Regions from separate parts of the Pseudomonas sp. Ors-4-3C genome, predicted to be linked through region 2. Evidence: riboswitches for the same ligand, from Rfam matches in the RefSeq annotation. Region 2 holds a riboswitch; the other holds the start of a gene.

Region 1 (7,502 bases), 1.6 Mb from region 2:
AAGTCATCGACGCGCTGACTGCCGGTGGCCCACACCGGACGCACGCCCATCAGCGCCATGGCCTGAGCGATGTCGTCACCGCCGGTACGCATGGTCGCAGTGCCCCACACCGACAGACCGAGCTGACGCAGGTGATCGCCGTGATCCTGCAAGTGGCGCTCAAGGATCAACGTGGCGGACTGGAAACCGATGCGCCACGCGGTGGTGGTCGGCAGGTTGCGCACGTCCACCGAGTAGAAGTTGCGCCCGGTGGGCAACACGTCGAGACGGCCACGGCTGGGTGCGCCACTTGGGCCGGCGGGGACAAAGCGACCGCCGAGGGCGTCGAGCAGACCACGCATTTCAGCGGGACCGCAGGCGTCGAGGCGTGGGGCGACGACTTCGCGCAGGTTATCAATGATTGCCCTCACTTCAGCCCAACACGCCCCTTGTGGGAGCGAGCTTGCTCGCGAAAGCGTCGTGTCAGTCGTCATTGATATACCTGACCCACCGCTTTCGCGAGCAAGCTCGCTCCCACAGGGGATTTGTAGTGTTTGGGAAATCAGTTGGGTGGCGAACAGTTCAAGCCGTTCGCGGGTGTCGCCGGCGCTGCGCCAGACTTCGTCGCTGACGTTTTGCAGCGCTATCGGACGTGGGCCGTTCCAGGAATCGGCAAGCGCACAATCCAGCGGATCAAAGTCCAATTCAAACGCCTTGGCCAACGCCCGCAGCAAACTCGACTGCGCGCCCTTGCCGTCGCCACGCGGAATGCGCAGCAAGGCCAGCAACGTATCGATGCGCAAACGTCCGGTCGGCGACTCGCCGAAAATGTGCAGGCCATCGCGAATCTGCGATTCCTTCAGGTCACACAAATAAGTGTCCAGACGCGGCAGCCAGATCGCTGCATCGGCGTCGCTGTCCAGACCGGCGTCGAGTTGCAGTTCGCGGTCGATCTGCGTTTCGCGCACCAGTTGCAGAATGTCGCGCTGCAGCTCGCGGGCGCGACGCGGATCGAGCAGTTGCGCCTCGTAATATTCGTCGGCCAGCAGCTCCAGATTGCGCAACGGGCCGTAGGTTTCGGCGCGGGTCAGCGGCGGCATCAGGTGGTCGATGATCACCGCTTGCGTACGCCGTTTGGCCTGGGCGCCCTCGCCCGGGTCATTGACGATAAACGGATAGATGTTCGGCAGCGGCCCGAGCAATGCGTCCGGCCAGCAATTCTCCGAAAGCCCCACGCCCTTGCCCGGCAGCCATTCGAGGTTGCCGTGCTTGCCGACGTGAATCACCGCGTGGGCACCGTAGGTGTTGCGCAGCCAGAAATAGAACGCCAGATAGCCGTGCGGTGGCACCAGATCCGGGTCGTGATACACCGCGCTCGGATCGACCTGATAACCGCGCGCCGGTTGAATGCCGACGAAGGTCAGGCCAAAACGCAGACCGGCGATCATCATCCGTCCGTCGCGACACATCGGGTCATTTTGCGGCGCGCCCCAGCGTTCCAGCACTGCCGCGCGATTGGCTTCCGGCAGCGCGTTGAACATCGCCAGATAGGCGTCCATCGCCAGGCTTTGCTGGCACGGACGCAGGTCGATGCTGTCGAGATCGTTGCTGACGCCGCCGAGCAATTGCTGGATCAACGCGGTGCCGCTGTCCGGCAACTCAGCCGCCAGCGGAAAACCTTCCGCCTGCAACGCCCGCAGGATATTCAACGCTGCCGCTGGTGTGTCGAGACCGACGCCATTGCCGATCCGACCATCGCGGGTCGGGTAGTTGGCGAGGATCAGCGCGATGCGTTTTTCCGCGTTCGGCAGCCGCGCCAGATCGCTCCAGCGCCGGGCCAGTTCGGCGACGAAATCCATACGTTCGGGTTGCGCCCGGTAGCAGACCACGTCGGACTGGCTGCGCTCACTGCGCCAGGCCAGATCCTTGAAGCTGATCGGCCGGCTGATGATGCGTCCATCAAGTTCCGGCAAGGCGATGTGCATCGTCAGATCCCGTGGCCCGAGGCCCTGCTCGCTGTCGCGCCAGCCCGGTTCGTTGTCCTGAGCGCAGATCGCCTGAATCACCGGAATATTGCGCCGGAACGGCCGCAGGTGCGGGGCTTCCGGGCTGGATTGCGCGAAGCCGGTGGTGTTGAGAATCACCGCCGCCTCGACCTCATCCAGCCAGTCCTCGACCACCGACAGGCAGCCGGGTTCTTTCAGGCTGGCAACCGCGATCGGCAACGGATTGAGCCCCGCTGCCTGCAAGCGCTGGCAGAACACGTCAATGAACGCGGTGTTCGCCGCTTGCAAATGCGATCGATAAAACAAAACCGCCGCGACCGGTTGACCGGGCAGCCATTCGGCTTGCCAGTCGCTCAGTGCGGCGGTGTTTTTCTGTGGGTGGTAAATCGCCGTACGCGGCAGCGCTTGCGGCTCGCCCCAGGCGTAATCCCGCGCCAGCCAGCGGTTGGCCAGACAACGAAAGAAATCCAGCGCATTGCCCATGCCGCCCTGACGCAGGAACTGCCAGAGGCGGTCGCGATCTTCGGCGGGCACGGTGCTCAGGTCGCTGAGTTCCGGGTCGGGACGATCATCACCGGGCACCAGAATCACCTGCACGCCGCGCTCGGACAATTCCACCAGACGCTCGACGCCGTAACGCCAATAGGCGATGCCGCCGTGCAGCGAAATCAGAATGACCTTGGCGTGACGCAACACCTCATCGACATACAGATCGACCGAGGCGTGATTCTGCACCTGCATCGGATTGGCCAGGCGCAGACTCGGGTAATCCTCAGGCAGTTGCTGCGCCGCTTCGGCGAGCAGCGCCAGGCTGGAATCGCCGCTGCACAGGATCACCAGCTCGGCGGGGGTTTGTCCAAGGTCGGCAATGTTGTCATCCGACACGAAACCGCCGGGCTGGGTCCTGAGCAGGTGCATGGCTTAAACGCTGAGCGCGGCGCGCAGTTGCGCTTCGAGTTGCGCAGCGTCGAGTTCCTGACCAATCAGCACCAGACGGGTGACGCGCGCTTCGTCAGCACACCACTGGCGGTCGAAGTGCTTGTCGAAACGCGTGCCTACGCCTTGAATCAACAGGCGCATCGGCTTGTTCGGAATCGCCGCGAAGCCCTTCACGCGCAGGATGCCGTGCTTGACCACCAGTTGCGTTAGCGCGTCGAGCAGCAGGCTTTCGTCGGCTTGCGGCAGTTCGATCGAGATCGAATCGAAGGCGTCGTGATCGTGGTCATCGTGATCGTCATCACCGTCGTGGTGGTGGTCGTGATGGCTGTGGCGGCTGTCGATGTGTTCTTCAGAGCCGGCGCCGAGGCCGATCAGCACGTCCAGCGGCAGGCGACCGTTGCTGGCTTCGATGATTTTTACCGCGGGCGGCAGTTCTTCGGCGACTTCAGCGCGAACGCGAGCCAGATCTTCCGCGCTGGTCTGGTCGGCCTTGTTGAGGATCACCAGGTCGGCGCTGGCCAGTTGGTCGGCGAACAACTCATGAAGTGGCGATTCGTGATCGAGGTTCGGATCGAGTTTGCGCTGGGCATCGACCTGATCCGGGAACGCGGCGAAGGTGCCGGCGGCCACGGCCGGGCTGTCGACCACGGTGATCACCGCGTCAACCGTGCAGGCGCTGCGAATTTCCGGCCACTGGAAAGCTTGCACCAGCGGTTTTGGCAGGGCCAGACCGGACGTTTCGATCAGGATGTGGTCGAGATCACCGCGACGGGCGACCAGCTCACGCATCACCGGGAAGAACTCTTCCTGGACCGTGCAGCACAGGCAGCCGTTGGCCAGTTCATAGACGCGGCCGGTGGCTTCTTCTTCGGTGCAGCCGATGGTGCATTGCTTGAGGATTTCACCGTCGATGCCCAGTTCGCCGAACTCGTTGACGATCACGGCGATGCGACGGCCCTGAGCGTTGTCGAGCATGTGCCGCAGCAAGGTGGTTTTGCCCGAGCCGAGAAAACCGGTGACGATGGTGACGGGGAGTTTGGCCAATGTTTTCATCGGATGCCCTTTGGCAAGGTGGCGGGCATACGGGACGAGATCCGCTGCGAACGTGCGCGCGGAAGAATTCGCCACCGGATCACCCCGCCCGGTTGTAGTGAGAAATCTGTCACGAGGCAGGTCTCCTGGCTGACGGTGTTCAGGCCTTGGGCCCGGCATTCGCTGCGCCTTCCCGCTGGCTCTGTGGATTGAGCTGGCAGTGGCGTGGCAACGAACTTCACCGTTCACAGTTGCGGGGGCAGCCGCGGCTTTGACCGCGTTCCCTTCTTAGCTTCGGCGTGGGCCGAAGAACCTCGAAAGCGCAAGGCTACGCATGGCTTGAGGATGGGTCAATGTTTGGATTGGGGGCATATCCGTTGCTGCGGGGGTTGCTGATTACGGTTTCGCCGTTGCGGCGGGTCACTTTTGCCAGACTTCGGGTTAAGGGGTATGGTTTTTTTGGATTGGGGGCATATCCGTTTCTGCGGGTGTCGCCGCTGGCGGTTTCGCTCTTACAGCGAGTCACCTTTTCCAAACGCCGAAAAGGTAACCCAAAAGGCTTTGCCCCGGCGTACGGCACTTCGCTGAGGCTCAGTGTTGCCTCGCTACGGTGTCCATCCGGGGGCATCGCCTCCGGTTTGCTTCGCTGCACCTCCTCTCGATGGATGCGGCTTCGCCGCATGGCGCTGCGCGCCTATCCCCCGGATGGACACCTTCGCTCGGCCTGCCGAAGGGGCTGAAGATCAAAAGCCAAAGCCAAAGCCAAAGCCAAAGCCAAAGCCAAAGCCAAAGCCAAAGCCAAAGCCAAAGCCAAAGCAGATCAAAAGATCACAGCCTTCGGCAGTTCCTGCATGGCATTGGATGCATTCAGTTAGAAATTGGTCGGCTGGTAGGCCGCCTTCGCGAGCAAGCCCGCTCCCACAGTTGGGCCGGGTGCATCCGCAAGAAATTGGTCGGCTGTCAGGCCGCCATCGCCAGCAGGCTGGCTCCTACAATTCAGAGAGCGTACCCCCCATGCGGCGAAGCCGCCCCACTCAACACAATGAGCGTTAGCTCGAGTAAAGCTTTTGATCTCAGGGCCCGTCGGCAGGCTGAGTGGAGGGGTTTATCCGGGGGTGGGAGCGCAGCGACCGTTTGGCGCAGCCAAACACAGCGAGAGGAGGTGCAGCGAAGCAAACCGTAGGCGCTGCCCCCCGGATGAATCCCGGAGCGAAGGAACCCGAGCCTAAGCGAGGGCCGAACGTCAGGGCATAGACCTTTTGGTTACTTTTGGGGCGTTTGCCAAAAGTGACCCGCCGTAAGGGCGGAACCCTAAGTGGCCGTTACCGCAGAAACGGATATACCCACCCCACTCAATTGACTCAAATCCCCAACCCATGCTCTCCTACACAACTTGTTACGGGTGCCCTTCACAGGGTGAAACGGGAAACCGGTGAATCATGTGCTTTACTCAAAGCCATGTCAGTCCGGTGCTGCCCCCGCAACGGTAAGCGAGCGAAGCGTCGAATCCACTGTGCCGTACGGCATGGGAAGGTGACGCTTGCAGGTCGGCCTGACGCCAACCCCTCGTGAGCCCGGAGACCGGCCCGCAACACACAGTGCGCATTTTGCGTCGCTGAACATAACAAACCCGCGGTGGGCGGGCGCTGTTCGAACCTCTGCGTGCCCGACTCGCAGGGGTTTTCATGCGCTCTATCAACCCGCTGACACTCCAGAGGGAAGCGCCATGTCAATCATCAGCAGCACCGGCAGCAACACCGACAAAATCTCCAGCACCGCCACGTTGAGCCAACGCCTGACCGCCGCCATTTTCGCTTCGATCCTCGGCGCCAGCCTCGTGTACTTCGCCGGCTTCTCGCACATCGAAGCGGTGCACAACGCCGCTCACGATACCCGCCACAGCGCTGCGTTCCCGTGCCACTGAGACCTGCCGACATGATCAAGCGTATTGCGCAAACCGCAGGCTTCACCGGTCTGCTGGCCGCCCTGCTGCTGACCCTGCTGCAAAGCTTCTGGGTCTCGCCACTGATTCTGCAGGCCGAAACCTTCGAGAAATCCGAACCGGTGGCCGTTCACGAACACGCCGCCGGCACAGCCGCACACACTCACGACGCCGAAGCCTGGGAGCCGGAAAACGGCTGGCAGCGCGTGGTCTCGACCACCGGCGGCAATCTGGTGGTGGCGGTCGGTTTCGCCCTGATGCTCGCGGGTCTATACACCCTGCGCGCACCGACCAAAACCTCGCAGGGCTTGCTCTGGGGCCTGGCCGGTTACGCGACCTTCGTCCTCGCGCCGACTCTGGGCCTGCCGCCTGAACTGCCGGGCACCGCGGCGGCCGATCTGGCTTCGCGGCAAACGTGGTGGATCGGCACCGCCGCCTCCACCGCTGTCGGCCTGGCCTTGATCGTGTTCAGCCGTCACTGGCTGATGAAACTGCTGGGCGTGGCGATTCTTGCCGTGCCGCACGTGATTGGCGCACCGCAACCGGAAGTGCACTCGATGCTCGCCCCGGAAGCACTGGAAGCCCAGTTCAAAATCGCTTCACAGTTGACCAACGTGGCGTTCTGGCTGGCCCTGGGCCTGATCAGCGCCTGGTTGTTCCGCCGCAAAAGCGCTGGTCAATACCACGCATGACCGATGACCGCGCAGCGCCGACCTTCGTGGTCGGCCTGGGCTGCCAGCGCGGCTGCCCGGCCAGTACGCTGCGCGCGTTACTCGATCAGGCATTACAGGCACATCGCATCGAACTCGAAGCGGTCAAGGCATTGGCCAGCATCGATTTGAAGCGCGATGAGCCCGGTTTGCAGGAATTGGCCGCGCAACTGGCCTTGCCGCTGTTGTATTTCAGCAGCGACGAATTGGCCAGTTACCAGCAGCGGCTAAGCCATCATTCACAGATCGCCTACGAGCGCACCGGTTGCTATGGCGTCGCGGAAAGTGCCGCGCTGGCCCTCGCCGAGCAGTTGATCCAGGCTCCGGCAAAACTCCTGATTTCCCGGCAGAAATACGCTCAGGCGACACTGGCATTGGCCGGCGCTGCGTAAAATCCCGATAATCCCCCTGTTTGATCATGAGCAATCTTCATCTGAAGCGTTGCCCTGCCCCGTTTTTCACAGGACTTCTTCATGACCGTCTACTTCATCGGCGCCGGCCCCGGCGACCCGGAATTGATCACCGTCAAAGGCCAGCGGCTGATCCGCAGTTGCCCGGTGATCATCTACGCAGGCTCGCTGGTCCCGGCCGCCGTGCTGGAGGGGCATCAGGCCGAAACCGTGATCAACAGCGCCGAATTGCATCTGGAGCAGATCATTGATTTGATCAAAACTGCCCATGCCAAGGGCCAGGATGTGGCGCGGGTGCATTCGGGTGATCCAAGCCTGTATGGCGCGATTGGCGAGCAGATTCGTTATCTGCGCGAATTGCAGATTCCGTTCGAGATCATTCCCGGCGTGACGGCTACGGCTGCTTGCGCAGCGTTGCTGGGCGCGGAACTGACGCTGCCGGACGTTTCGCAGAGCGTGATTCTGACTCGTTACGCCGATAAAA
Region 2 (7,502 bases):
GTCGCTGTTGGGCTTGAGCAGCACCGGATTCATGTCGGTGTGCGGTTCGAGGTGCGCCGCTTGCGCCTGCACCGCTTGCGCCCGGCCGATCTCGCCGCCGTCGGCGGTCACTGCGCTGTTGAGCGCCATGTTCTGCGGCTTGAACGGCACCACCGCCACACCCTGTCGGGTGGCCCAGCGGCACAGCGCCGTCACCAGCGTGCTTTTACCGGCATCGGAAGTGGTGCCTTGCACCATCAGGGTGGTCATTTCAATTCCTTGGCAAAGGCTTGCAGCGCGTGTTCGAGACGCGCTTCTTCAGCGGCGTTGGCGGGCAGACCGAAACGCAAACTGCTGTTGTGAACGAAGATGCGCAGGAGGATGCCGCGCCGGGCCATGAATTCGTGCAGCGCCGCCGCGTGCTCGGTGATCAGCCACTGAAACAACGCGCAACCGCCGTGGGGTTTGAAGCCGTAGCGCTCCAGCAGCAGCGCCAGACGTTCACTGGCCTCATCGCTGCGAATACGTTGCCGGGTCTGCGCTTCGGTGTCTTGCAGACAGGCCTGACCGAGCACCCGCGTCGGCCCGCTGACCGCCCAGGGGCCGACCTGTTCGGCGAGCAATCTGAGCAATTTGCGCTCGGCCAGCACAAAGCCCAGACGCACTCCGGCCAGACCGAAAAACTTGCCGAACGAGCGCAGCACAATCAAACCGATCTGGTGGGTATGCGGCGCCAGACTCAGCTGCGGCGTGTTGTCCATGAACGCTTCATCGACCACCAGCCAGCCGCCACGCTGAGCCAGCCGCGCGTGCCAATCGAGCAGCCGCGCCGGGGTCAGGCTCAGGCCTGTAGGGTTGTTCGGATTGACCACCACCAGCACGTCGAGGCTGTCGAGAAAGAATTCGACTTCCTGCTCCAGCACTTCGCGCACGATGTAACCGCTGCGGCGCCAGGCTTCGGCGTGCTCGGCATAACACGGCGACAACACGCCGACCTTGCCGGCGCGACGCAAACGCGGCAGCAACTGGATCGCCATTTGCGAACCGGCCACCGGCAGCACCTGCGAGGCGCCGTAGTAATCGCACGCGGCCTGCTCCAGTCCGTCATCGGTTTCCGGCAAGCGTGCCCAGGCGCGCAACGGGATCTCCGGCACCGCAAATGGCCACGGCGCGAGGCCGCTGGACAGGTCGAGCCAGTCAGCCTCGGCAATCCCGTAATCGAGTGCAGCCTTGCGCAGCCGGCCACCGTGCTCAAGCATAGAATTCAGCCCCCACGCAGAGAATCAGCAGCCATAACCATACCCCGCGCTGGACCAATTGCCAGCCGCGATCAATCGAATCGGCATCGGCTGGCGGCCCCTCACCCAGTTGTGGACGCTCATGCAGTTCGCCGTGATAGATCGCCGGCCCGCCCAGTTCGACACCCAATGCACCGGCACCGGCCGCCATCACCGGACCGGCGTTAGGGCTGTCCCATTGCGGCCCCTGAGTGCGCCAGCATTTCCAGGCAAGCCGGGTGTTGCCCAGCAGCGCGTAGGTCAGCGCCACCAGCCGGGCCGGAATGTAGTTGAGCACGTCGTCGATTTTTGCCGCGCACCAGCCGAAGCGCTCAAAGCGTTCGTTGCGATAGCCCCACATCGCGTCGAGGGTATTGCTCAGGCGATAAAGCACCACGCCCGGCGCACCAGCCACGACAAACCAGAACAGCGCGGCGAACACCGCGTCACTGCCGTTTTCCAGCACCGATTCAGTCGCGGCGCGAGCGACGGCGGTGCTGTCCAGTTCGCTGGTCTGGCGACTGACCAGATAGCCGACGCGTTTGCGCGCCTCTTGCAGATCATCAGCGCGCAAGGCCGCGGCTACCGGCGCGACATGCTCACCGAGGCTGCGCATGCCGAGGGCGCAATACAGCGCCAGGATCTCGACGATCCAGCCCACGTACGGTGCCCAGGAAAACGCAGTGGCGAGCAAGGTCAGCGGCAATACCGCGATCACCCACGCAGTGACCCCGTGACTGCGCCAGCCACGCCCGCCTGCATTGAAACGGCGCTCGATGCGCCCGGCAAAATTGCCGAACGCCACCAGCGGATGCCAGCGTTTCGGTTCACCCAGCAGCGCATCCAGCGCGACCGCGGCGACACTCAACAACGCCACACTCATTGACTCACTCCCCAATAATTTTCGTACAGCAACTCATTGAGCGGACGCGCCTGCGCCCACCCTTCGAGTACCAGCATCGGCGCCGGATAGAATTCCTTGACCGGGCCCAGGCACAACACTGCCAGCGGCTTGGCCCCGGCCGGCAACTGCAGCAGATCGGCCAGTGCCTGCGGTTCGAACAGCGACACCCAGCCCATGCCCAGTCCTTCGGCACGGGACGCCAGCCACAGATTCTGAATCGCGCAGGACAGCGAGGCCATGTCCATTTCCGGCAGCGTACGACGGCCGAAAATGTGTTTTTCGCGATCATCCATCAGCGCTGCGACCAGCACTTCGGCGCAATCATTGATGCCTTCGACCTTGAGCTTCATGAACTCGTCGCTGCGCTCGCCGAGGGCTTCGGCGGTGCGGATGCGCTCTTCTTCGACGAGGTGCTGAATCTGCCCGCGCAAGGCGCGATCGCTGATGCGGATGAAGCGCCACGGCTGCATCAGGCCGACGCTGGGCGCCTGATGCGCGGCTTCGAGCAGGCGGCGCAGCAGCTCCGGTTCGACCGTGCCGCCGGTGAAGTGGCGCATGTCGCGGCGTTCGGCGATGGCACGGTAGACGGCCTGGCGCTCGGCTTCGGTGAATGCGTTGTCGGTCATGGACTCTTCGCGAGCAGGCTCGCTCCCACATTGGACGGGGTGCTTGCTCAAGAAACGCGATCCCCTGTGGGAGCGAGCTTGCTCGCGAAGGCGGCCTGACATTCTGGCGCAAACAACGCGGCAATCGCCGTCGGATTCGACGGAAAGTAGAAATGCACGTACGACGCCGTCATCCGCCCTTGCCGATAAACCGCCTCGGCCCCACGCCCGCCGTTCGGGCTCAGGCCTCGGGCAATCGGCGTCAGATCGGTGCTGGTCAGGGAATGGTGATAGGTGTGACCGCGCAACGAACCTTCCGGCAAATCCACCGCTTGCAGTGCCAGTGCCGCCAGACGTTTTTGCATCACCGCCTCACCGCGCAGCAGCCCGACCAGTTCGGCACGGGTGCCGTCGACATCGGTCAACGCGTCGAGCAGATAGAGCATGCCGCCACATTCGGCGAGCAGCGGTTTGCCGGCGGCGTGGTGCGCACGGATCGCGTCGAGCATCGCGGTGTTTTGCGCCAGCGCGACATGGTGCAATTCCGGGTAACCACCGGGCAGATACAGACTGTCGGCCTCGGGTAATTGGGTATCGCGGATCGGCGAGAAGAAACTCAACTCGGCGCCCATCGCCCGCAGCAGATCGAGACTGGCGCCATAGGTGAAGGCAAAAGCCTCATCGCGAGCGACAGCAATGCGCACGCCATCGAGCAGCGGTTCAGCAGGGTTCACTTCGGGCGCGGCGAATGCCACGGCCGGTGGCAGCGCTACCTCGCAACTGCTGGCCAGGGCTTCGGCGGCGGCGTCGAGGCGCAGGTCGAGGTCATTCAGTTCGCTCGCCTGTACCAGACCGAGATGGCGGCTCGGCAACTCGATCCCGGTTTCCCGGGACAATGCGCCGTACCAGCGCAAGCCTTCGGTGAGGCTGCCTTCGAGCAATTGCGCATGACGCAAAGTGCCGACGCGGTTGGCCAGCACGCCGGCAAACGGCAAGTCCGGCTGATAGCGCGCCAGCCCCAACGCCAATGCGCCGAAGGTCTGGGCCATGGCGGTACCGTCGATCACGCCGAGCACCGGCACGCCGAAATGCCGCGCCAGATCAGCGCTGGATGGCGTGCCGTCGAACAGGCCCATCACGCCTTCGATCAGGATCAGATCGGCTTCGGCGGCGGCTTCCCACAACAGCCGGCGGCTTTCCTGCTCGCCGACCATCCACATGTCCAGTTGATACACCGGCGCACCGCTGGCGCGCTCGAGAATCATCGGGTCGAGGAAATCCGGGCCGCACTTGAACACGCGCACCTTGCGCCCTTGGTTACGATGCAAGCGAGCGAGCGCGGCGGTGACGGTGGTCTTGCCCTGACCGGAGGCCGGCGCGGCAATCAGTACCGCCGGGCAGTGACGTGGTTGATTCAAAGTTCGACGCCTTTCTGCGCTTTGATGCCGGCCTGGAAGGCGTGTTTGAGCATGCCCATTTCGGTGACGGTATCGCCCATCTCGATCATTTCCGGCTTGGCCGCGCGACCGGTGACGATCACGTGCTGCATCGGCGGACGCGCCTGCAAGTCACTGAGCACCTGATCCAGATCGAGGTAGCCGTGCTTGAGCGCGATGTTCAGTTCGTCCAGCACCACCAGGCCAATCGACGGGTCGCGCAGCAACTCGCGGGATACGGCCCACGCGGCTTCGGCGGCAGCGATGTCGCGCTGGCGATCCTGGGTTTCCCAAGTGAAGCCCTCGCCCATCACGTGAAAGCGCACTTGCTCGGGGAAGCGGCGGAAGAACAGTTCTTCGCCCGTGCTGTTGCGGCCTTTGATGAACTGCACCACGCCGCACTGCATGCCGTGGCCCATGGCGCGGGCGAGCATGCCGAACGCCGAGCTGCTTTTGCCTTTGCCATTGCCGGTCAACACCAGCACCAGGCCGCATTCGTCAGGCGAATTGGCGATGCGTTCGTCGATCACGGCTTTTTTGCGCTGCATACGCGCCAGATGGCGTTCGTCGCGCTCGGGGGAATCGGTCATGGGGGAGCTCTCCGTTGAGGCTGGATAACGGCGGGCAGGCACAAGAATAGACGGCAAAAAGCCTGGCATCGCCCACCGTGATGCCGCTGGATGGATCAGGCCGGTCTCCGGGCTCATGAGCGGCGAATCGCCTGACTGCGCGCCTTCCCGCGTCGTCGACACAGTGGCTCAATGCACAGTTTTCACTCATTTACCGTTGCGGGGGCAGCGCCGGGATCGTGATCGTTCTTCGCCTGAAGACAACCCTCACCGGCTTCCCTGTTTCACTCTGTCGACACAGGTCACAGAGCACCTGAAACAAGCCGCGAAGGTTAGAGGGTTGGGGGTGGAGCGTCAATTAAAGAGGGGGCCGTCGGGCGAATAACTGCCGCCGATCAATTATCTGACGCCAATCTTGTGCCACACTGAGACAAGTGATATCAAAGAGCCATGCTTTTGGTTGAAAAAGCACATCACAACAATAAGGATGATGACGATGCAAGGCATGATCATCAGCAACCCGCGCCTGGAATTCCTGCGCCCGATGCTTGAACGCTGGTTTGACTGTATCGACCGCTACAACGCTGTACGCGGCGACAACGACACCCCCTACTGGCATGACGAGAAAGCCAATCTCGGACTGCTCTCCGCGGCGGCATGGATGGCCGAGCTGGTAACCCTTTGCGATACCGCCACGCGCAAACAGAACGAGGACGGCGAACGCAACGCCCGCGCCGACCTGTTCATCGCCGGGGCCGAAGACCGCGCCTACCTTCAGGCGACCCAGCGCTGGCCGCGAGTCAACAACCTCAACCTGACCCAGGCTCTGCTGGAGATCACCAGCGACGCCAAACGCATCAGTTTTGCCAGCGACCTCAAGCTCGGCTGCCTGTTCGTCGCCCCGCAGAAGGCCCAGCACAGCGCCAGCCCCGAAGAGTTGCAGGACATGGTCGACGACCTGCAAAAGGAACACTGCTGCGCAGTGGCCTGGTATTTCCCCTACGCCTACCGCAAGTTGCGCAGCGAAGCGGGCAACTATCACCCGGGCATCGGCCGTGCTGTTCAAAGAGGCCCGCGGTTGAGCGGTTGAACCATCGGGTGCGCACACTCCTCTATGATTAGGCATGCATTCATAGGGAAGATCAGTAATGCGCAAAACCCAACTCGCTCTCGTCATCGCCCTCGCCGGAGGGCTCGCCGCCTGTGGTGAATCCTCCAGCCTGCAAGTTTCCGACGGCACCGGCCCGTCACCGAAACTGCCTGAACCGAACAAAACCCTGATCCCGACGGTGAACATCGCCCCGGCGATCGGCTGGCCCGCCGGCGGCAAACCGACCGCCGCAGCCGGCACGCAAGTGGCAGCGTTTGCCGAAGGCCTCGACCATCCGCGCTGGCTCTATGTCCTGCCCAACGGCGACGTGCTGGTGGCGGAAACCAACGCCCCACCGAAACCCGATGACAGCGCCGGCATTCGTGGCTGGGTGATGAAGAAAGTCATGGGCAAGGCCGGTGCTGGCGTGCCGAGCCCGAACCGCATCACCCTGCTGCGCGACGCCGACCACGATGGCGTGGCCGAAACGCGCACGGTGTTTCTGCAAAACCTCAATTCGCCGTTTGGCATGACCCTGGTCGGCAATGACCTGTACGTCGCTGACACCGATCGCCTGCTGCGTTTCCACTACGAACCCGGCGCGACCGAGATCAAGACGCAGCCGATCAAAGTCACCGACCTGCCGGGCGGCACGCTGAACCACCACTGGACCAAGAACGTCATCGCCAGCAAGGACGGCAGCAAGCTGTACGTCACCGTCGGCTCGAACAGCAACGTTGGCGAGAATGGTCTGGATAAAGAAGAAGGTCGCGCAGCGATCTGGGAAGTCGATCGCGCCACTGGCAACCACCGGATTTTCGCCTCGGGCATCCGCAACCCCAACGGTCTTGCCTGGGAACCCACCACGGGTGCGCTGTGGACAGCGGTGAATGAGCGTGACGAAATCGGCAGCGACCTGGTGCCGGACTACATCACCTCGGTCAAGGACGGCGGTTTTTACGGCTGGCCATTCAGCTATTACGGTCAACACGTGGATGTGCGGGTGAAGCCGCAGAATCTGGATCTGGTGGCCAAGGCCATCGCCCCGGACTACGCCGTTGGCCCACACACCGCCTCGCTGGGCCTGACGTTCGCCGATGGCAACAGCCTGCCGGCGCAATTCAAGGAGGGCGCCTTCATCGGCCAGCACGGCTCGTGGAACCGCAAACCGCACAGTGGCTACAAGGTGATTTTCGTACCGTTCGCCGCCGGCAAGCCGAACGGACAACCGATCGATGTGCTGACCGGGTTCCTCGACAAGGATGAGAACGCCTTGGGCCGCCCGGTGGGGGTGGTGATCGACCAGCAAGGTGGTTTGCTGGTGGCGGATGATGTGGGGAACAAGGTTTGGCGGGTGTCGGCCACTAAATAAATCAGGGCCCGACACATAACAAATTTGGGAGCGGGCTTGCTCGCGAAAGCGTCAGGTCATTCAACATCATGGATGAATGACACATCGCATTCGCGAGCAAGCCCGCTCCCACATTTAGATTTTCAGCGTTTACGGGTTATGCGCCAGATGCTCCGGCTGCAACACCCGCTTGGCACTCAGATACGCCTTCTGCCAGTACGCCTTTGACAGGCTGTCCAGCTTCACCGTGCCGCCCGTCGCCGGCGCATGCACGAAACGCCCTTCCCCGAC

What was found. A riboswitch is a leader RNA that binds a small molecule or an ion and turns the genes downstream of it on or off. The one in region 2 is predicted to bind cobalamin.
Region 1: it holds a riboswitch for cobalamin, as region 2 does, so the genes downstream of both, cobW (cobalamin biosynthesis protein CobW) here and cobO (cob(I)yrinic acid a,c-diamide adenosyltransferase) in region 2, are expected to answer to the same signal.

What each region holds. Positions count from the first base shown of each region.
Region 1 covers NZ_CM146900.1:2,670,255-2,677,756, forward strand. The annotation lists gene cobN (cobaltochelatase subunit CobN) at 1-2,903, opposite strand, end outside; gene cobW (cobalamin biosynthesis protein CobW) at 2,907-3,977, opposite strand; cobalamin riboswitch at 4,076-4,288, opposite strand; cobalamin riboswitch at 5,340-5,560, shown strand; gene ACVHNU_RS11940 (CbtB domain-containing protein) at 5,683-5,880, shown strand; gene ACVHNU_RS11945 (CbtA family protein) at 5,892-6,590, shown strand; gene ACVHNU_RS11950 (cobalamin biosynthesis protein) at 6,587-7,000, shown strand; gene cobM (precorrin-4 C(11)-methyltransferase) at 7,082-7,502, shown strand, end outside.
Region 2 covers NZ_CM146900.1:1,070,970-1,078,471, reverse strand. The annotation lists gene ACVHNU_RS05030 (cobyric acid synthase) at 1-249, opposite strand, end outside; gene cobD (threonine-phosphate decarboxylase CobD) at 246-1,238, opposite strand; gene cbiB (adenosylcobinamide-phosphate synthase CbiB) at 1,231-2,139, opposite strand; gene bluB (5,6-dimethylbenzimidazole synthase) at 2,136-2,786, opposite strand; gene ACVHNU_RS05010 (cobyrinate a,c-diamide synthase) at 2,834-4,183, opposite strand; gene cobO (cob(I)yrinic acid a,c-diamide adenosyltransferase) at 4,180-4,791, opposite strand; cobalamin riboswitch at 4,873-5,102, opposite strand; partial or broken gene ACVHNU_RS05000 (hypothetical protein) at 5,267-5,852, shown strand; gene ACVHNU_RS04995 (PQQ-dependent sugar dehydrogenase) at 5,919-7,232, shown strand; gene ACVHNU_RS04990 (C40 family peptidase) at 7,362-7,502, opposite strand, start outside.